2 regions of the Dehalobacter sp. genome follow, and region 1 is predicted to be linked to the other one. Evidence: predicted binding sites of a transcription regulator. Region 1 holds the regulator's gene; the other holds the start of a gene.

Evidence for each region. Region 1 encodes CtsR, which represses protease genes until heat stress. Its sites were predicted from a motif close to AAGGTCAANNAAGGTCAAAT; they were not measured.
Region 2: the regulator CtsR is predicted to act here: its motif matches at 1,539-1,558, upstream of clpP (ATP-dependent Clp endopeptidase proteolytic subunit ClpP).

The regions. Positions count from the first base shown of each region.
Region 1 covers NZ_JAPDHR010000052.1:79,057-82,479, forward strand. Annotated here, with positions in the region: gene OKX56_RS12980 (NUDIX hydrolase) at 1-227, opposite strand, end outside; gene OKX56_RS12985 (hypothetical protein) at 402-1,166, shown strand; gene OKX56_RS12990 (CtsR family transcriptional regulator) at 1,352-1,825, shown strand; gene OKX56_RS12995 (UvrB/UvrC motif-containing protein) at 1,840-2,364, shown strand; gene OKX56_RS13000 (protein arginine kinase) at 2,361-3,423, shown strand, end outside.
Region 2 covers NZ_JAPDHR010000062.1:113,628-117,050, forward strand. Annotated here, with positions in the region: gene OKX56_RS14680 (MGDG synthase family glycosyltransferase) at 1-708, opposite strand, end outside; gene OKX56_RS14685 (Hsp20/alpha crystallin family protein) at 905-1,354, opposite strand; gene clpP (ATP-dependent Clp endopeptidase proteolytic subunit ClpP) at 1,598-2,242, shown strand; gene galU (UTP--glucose-1-phosphate uridylyltransferase GalU) at 2,432-3,388, shown strand.

The sequences.
Region 1 (3,423 bases):
TAGCCGCCGGGAATAGTCCATCTTCCTTTACCGGGGTTATGCGCTCTTTGGACGAGGAGTACTTTGTCGTCTTGAAGCAAAAGACCGCCTACGCCCAGGGAGTATTCCCCCCAGTGGATATAGTCACAGGCCGGGCAGCTTTGCCTCTTTTTGTCTTCAATTAGTTTATACTCCAGGGCGGCAGAACACACGGGACAAAACTTAAATTCCGGATAAAGAGACGGCATATGATTCCTTCTTTCTCTAATCAAAGTTATTAATCCTATTTTATCCTGAAAAAGAGAAGATGCAAATTTTATCTAAATTGGGAAATACGGCACGAAGGATAAATAATTTCTTTGTAGAACTACTAAATAATACTTTAATCGACTGAATTTTCAACCTGTGGGGGAAATATAAGAATGAAAAATGATAAGAAAAAAGAGATTTGGCTCGATCCTGAGGAACTCCGGCAGTTGTTGGAGGGAGGCTTGTATTGGAAAGATATAGAGCCCAAACTGTCCGAGGAAAATGCGGAAAGCATCAGAAGGCAGCTTAGTCTTGAAGATGAGGCTGATATTAATGACGGTGCTATTGACGAGTATGACCAGAACACCGGGGAATTTGACCAGACCAACGGAGAATATGGCCGGACGGCCGGGAAGTCTCCGGAAGAGGATCAAGCGGAAGCAGGGCCTGTTTTTGCCGGAGATTCGGATGAAGACAATGAGGAGATCAGAACGATTTTGCTTGGTGATCAAAATTCGGGGCAGGATGAACTGCAAAGACTGTTTATCTCCCAAGCGGCTTCCCTGGAAGATGACTTTAATGAAATGAAAAATCCGGCGGAAACAAGTCCGGACAGCTTCAGCCCGCTTGCTGATACTGAGGCAGCGGATGATTTGAATAAAGCTGATGAAGCCTACAACGCAGAAGATACCGCTATGAACCCGACAGATCTGGGTACTCTGGAGGAAACAGAAGTAGGGGCGGAAGAAAGAAGCCGCTTTTCTGATTTAAATAGTTATATCATGAACAGTAAAAATGACCCGAGTGCGGACGATGACGATGACTTAGATTTTGAGTTCGAACAGAAACGCGGCTTTGGTGGACTAAAGCTTGTTATTCTGGTTGTGATTGTTGCAGCGGTCACCTTCGGTTTGTGGTATTTCTTTATCAGCGATTGAGGACTTTTCGCTAAGTACAGCAATGTTGAATTTTTTATAGTCAGCGAGCAAAAAAACCTATCTTCGGATAGGTTTTTTTTAATAAAATAGTTTTCAAAATGATCAAAAAGGGTTAAAATAGTTACGAAGGTCAAAAAAGGTCATAAAGTCAGCAAAGGTCAACATTGAAATAAGGATGGATGACGATGAGTAATTTGGCGGACAGAATCGAGGAGTACCTCAAGAAGATTATAGAGCAGGCCGAAGTTGGGTATATTGTCCTGCAAAGAGGTTATCTTGCTGATTTCTTTTCATGTGCTCCTTCCCAGATTAACTATGTTCTTACAACGAGGTTTACTGCAGAACGCGGCTATCTTGTTGAAAGCAGAAGAGGCGGCGGCGGATATTTAAGGATTGTTAGGCTGGGACTTGATCCTGAGGGTAAATTCCAGAGACTCATGTCGGAACTCATTGGGGATGACCTTTCCCAGGATCGGGCTAACAATCTTGTGGACAGACTCAGAGAAGAAGAGCTGTTCACCAAAAGAGAAGCAATCCTGGTAAAAACGATTTTTTCCGACCGGCTTTTGGCTGGAGTGACGAATTTGCCTTCTACGCTTAGGGCCCGTATGATGAAAGAAATACTGGCGAATATGTGCCGGGACGATGTTAATGATTGATCGGGGGAATAGCAATGCTTTGTCAGAACTGTCAACAACGGGAGGCTGTGGTTCATCTGACCAAAATCATTAATGGACAGGCGGCGCAGCTTCATCTTTGCCAGGAATGTGCTCAGAAAGCGCCTGGTACCGGCTTCAATCTCTACCCTGGAATGGTATCGGATTTTTTACAGGCATTATTTGGGGTAAATCCGGCAGGACAGTATGATCAGACGATCGTAGACAGTCAGCCCGGAAAATGTCCCGGGTGCGGAAGAACTTTTTCCCAGATACAGCAAGCCGGGAAAATGGGCTGTAGCAAATGTTACGATGAATTTGAGCCCCAAATGGAAATGCTCCTGCGCCGGATCCATGGAAGAGGGATGCATGTCGGGAAAGTGCCGGTAAGACGAGGCGCTTCGTTCCGAAACAAACAGGAAATAGTCAAATCGAAAGAACAACTCTTGGAGCTAGTAAAAGCAGAAAAGTTTGAAGAGGCAGCTATATTAAGAGACCGGATTAAAGAAATGGAGAATACTGTCGGAGGTGAAAGCAAATGACTTATCGGGAACTGCTTGCCAAAGACAGCTTCTGGATGAAGGATACCCTGGACATTCCGATTGTACTGAGTTCCAGGATCAGACTGGCCAGAAATATCGCGGACAATCCTTTCCCTCACGTCATGTCCCATGATGATGCCGAAAAAATTGAAGCACAGATTTCCGGCGTCCTGGACGGTTTTACCGCTGAAGGGGAAAAGCTTGTTTATATTCCATTGAAAATGCTTATTCCGGTGGAGAAGAAGGTATTGATTGAAAAGCATCTGGTCAGCCCGGGTTTTAACGAGACTGAATATGCACGCGGTCTGGCCTTGTCCGAAAGCCATAAAATTGCAGTCATGGTCAATGAAGAAGATCACCTGAGAATTCAGGTGCTGATGCCGGGGAACAGCCTCAGGGAAGCTTGGCATCTTGCAGGATTGGTCGATGATCATCTGGAAGCGCATCTGGATATTGCTTATAAAGAAAAGCTTGGCTATTTGACGACTTGCCCCACCAATGTTGGAACCGGCCTGAGAGTATCCGTGATGGTTCACTTGCCAGCCCTGGTGCTGACCAATCAGGTCCAGCAGGTTCTGGGTGCCCTGACTTCGCTTGGGTTGGCAGTACGCGGTCTGTACGGTGAAGGCTCCAGGCCCTTCGGAAATATCTTTCAGATATCCAACCAGGTTACTTTAGGCAAGAGTGAAGAGGACACCTTAACGCATCTTGATGCGGTGACGCGGCAGCTGATGGAACGGGAAGTCCAGATGCGGGAAGTTATTCGCAAAGAATCTCCGCTTATCGTCGAAGACAAAGTATGGAGGGCCCGGGGGACTTTGGAAAATGTCAGGATCCTTGAAACGGAAGAGATCTATTCACTTCTATCGGAGGACCGGCTGGGCATTGATATGGGCATTTTATCTAGAGTTTCTGCAGGTTTCGTGTCTGTCTTGATTAACTCAATGCAGGGATGTCTGCAATATAATCTCAATAAGCAGCTGGATGCTTATCATATTAACGCAGAAAGAGCTAATTTTGTGCGTGGAATCTATCATCACAAAATGAGTGAGAATGTAA
Region 2 (3,423 bases), on a different contig from region 1:
CCAAAGCTTGCGATTGCTTCCGCATACTACCAGGATGCGAAGATGATGCCGGTTTTCCATAAGCGTTTTCAGGCATTTTTTGATATAGGGGATGCCCATGCTCCCGCCCATGATCAGCAGTGTAAATACATCATTGTTTCTGACAAGGCGGGGCTGACGGAATTCTTCCCGTACCGGAATGCCGAAAATGTGTATTTTATTTTCAGGAACACCTTTTTCCGTAAGCGTATCCTTGGTGTAACATGAACCAACAATGTAGGCATCAACAAAACTATTCACATAAAACTGATGAGCCATATAATCTGTAACCAGCGAAATAAAAGGCAGATTTAAGCGTCCGGATGCTTTTAAATAGGAAACAACACCGACATGAAGAGGATGGGTGGTAATAAGCAGGTCTGGCTTGTACTCTTGAATCAGCTGTTCGATGACACTATCCATGGCCCTGTTTAAAATTCTTTTGACATTTTTATTTAAGAACTCGTTATAGGTAATCTTATATAGTTTACCGTACATTTTCGGTAATCTTGTTGCGAGTATATGATAACCGTCATCGATAAGAGCTTCCATGATCCAGCTTTCTTCTTTTTTTAAGGGTTCTACAATCCGGACGGAATAGCCTGAAGCTTCAAGCTCCTTTTTCAGACAGTCTGCGGCCTGATTATGTCCATGTCCTGTAGACGCAGAGAAAATCATTACTTTAGGCACGAATATTCTCCCTTCAATTAAAAGCATAAGATGCTGAAAGTTATCCTTATACATTATAACAGTTTATGGTCGATAACCAACATAAATTTATTTATTATTTTTTGGCAAATAGGAATAACTACACAAGCAATCTTCTGGCAGGAAGACATACTTAAACGACCTTATAATAGTCTATGGGCCACAGTTTCGCGATCTACTAATACTGAAACTCAATCTGCACAGACTTTTTCTCCCTGCTGTCTGTTTTGGGCAGGAATACATTCAAAACACCATTTTTATAAATTGCCCTGACATTATCAATGGAAACGGTCGCCGGAAGAGAGACGGAGCGGCGGAATTGACCGGTATACCTTTCTTTTTTGTGTAGGCGATCTTCCTGAATCACATGCTGTTCGCGGTTTAAAGTACCGCTGATGGTTATCATGTTGTTTTCAATCTGAATGCCTACATCTTCTCTTCTTTGCAGTCCTGGCAGATCGCAGGAAACAATGATCTCTTCGTCGGTTTCATAGATGTCGGTAAATGGAACGGCCAAGCGCGGAGCGAACTCGTCTTCGAAAAAAGTATATGGAAAACTATAAAGCCTATTGATTTCACGGCGTATCTGATCTGCATTGCGCATTGGATGGAATGGTATAAGATTCATATTTCCAGCCCCCAATATTTTTGGATTTGTATCAAATGCTTTTATCAATCGTACTAGGATTATCTTAACCTGACAGATGATTTATATACCGTCTCAATGTTTAGACGAACGTACTATTGGCAATTAATCAAATAATATGAATGAAATAATTCGAACAAAAAAATGACCAAAAGTTGTCCAAATTATTTGACCTTTATTGACCTTTGTAATAAAATAGAGACATATCAAAATTAACAATCAATGATGGAGGGAACAAATATGAGTTATCTTATCCCGATGGTAGTTGAACAAACGAATCGCGGTGAACGTTCTTACGACATCTATTCTAGGCTCCTCAAAGACCGTATTATCTTCCTGGGCGGAGCAATCGATGATAACGTTGCCAATGTTGTAGTTGCGCAATTGCTTTTCCTCGAGGCGGAAGATCCTGAAAAGGACGTTTTTGTCTATATCAACAGTCCCGGAGGGTCCATTACTTCCGGGATGGCCATCTACGACACGATGCAGTACATCAGGCCTGATGTACAGACCATTTGTATTGGAATGGCTGCCAGTATGGGTGCCTTCCTGCTTGCTGCCGGCACGAAAGGTAAGCGTACTGCCCTGCCGAATGCTGAGATCCTGATTCACCAGCCGTTAATTGCTGGGGGAGGTTTATCGGGGCAGGCTACAGAAATTGAAATTCACGCCAAACAGTTGCTGAAAACGAAAAACAAAATGAACAGGATTCTTGCCGAAAGAACCGGCCAGCCTTTGGACAAAGTCGAGCAGGATACGGACCGTGACTACTATATGTCCGCTGAAGAAGCTAAAGAATACGGAATTGTTGACCGGGTACTGGAAAAAGCAGCACTGCTTGAGCAAAAGAAGAAAAACCCGCTAAAATAGAATCTCTTAAAAAAATTTCATAAAAAACCCTGAAGAAAATCCTGGATATCGGAAACGCCTCATTGAGTAATCATTTGAGGCGTTTGACGTCCATTCAGAAAAAAACATAAAAGTAAGATAAATTCGGCATACTAAACTCGGATTGTTCAAAAACAACCAAAGCAACAATAAAAAAAAGGAGGAAAAATCTTGCAGAAAATTCGTAAAGCAGTCATACCCGCGGCTGGATTGGGTACAAGATTTCTTCCTGCGACCAAAGCTCAACCCAAAGAAATGCTGCCAATCGTAGACAAACCGACCATTCAGTACATCATTGAAGAAGCGGTTCAATCCGGTATTGAAGATGTCATTATTGTCACAGGAAGAAACAAAAGAGCCATTGAGGATCATTTTGACCGTTCTGTAGAACTTGAACTATTTCTAAAAAACGGAGAAAAGTCCGAATTGCTCGATATGGTCAAACATATTGCTGAGATGGTCGATATCCATTATGTCCGCCAAAAAGAAGCTCTGGGGCTTGGTCATGCCGTCTACAGTGCCAGAAGATTTATTGGCAATGAGCCGTTTGCCGTTCTTTTGGGAGACGACGTGATCTATTCGGAAGAGCCTTGTCTGAAACAAATGATTAGGTACTACGAGCTTTATAACAGCAATTTGATTGGCGTACAGGAAGTACTGCCGGCAGAAGTGTCCAAATACGGGATTATTGATGGCAGCAGAATATCTCCGAGACTGTACAAGGCGGAAGCCATGTTTGAAAAGCCGACCCCGGAGGAAGCGCCTGATATTCCGCTTGCGATCATGGGCCGGTATATTCTTAATCCGGAAATTTTTGATATCCTCGCGGAATTGCCTCCGGGAAGAAATGGAGAAATTCAGCTGACGGATGCAATTGCGCAGTTGAGCAAGGTTCAGGATGTGTATGCCTACAATTTTGAAGGGAAAAGATATGATGTCGGGGACAAACTTGGTTTTGTCAGAGCAACCATTGAATTTGCGTTAAGACATGAAGAAATTGGCGAAAGCCTGATGGATTATCTGACCGATATTGTCAGCCGGTATCAGAAAGAAGGTCAGGAGCTTCGCCTGCTTTCAGCAGGCAATAATTTGGACAAACTTTATGATATTAAGAAGAATTACAGTTAACCGGGTAAGTAAATGGATGCTGCCCGGAAAAAACG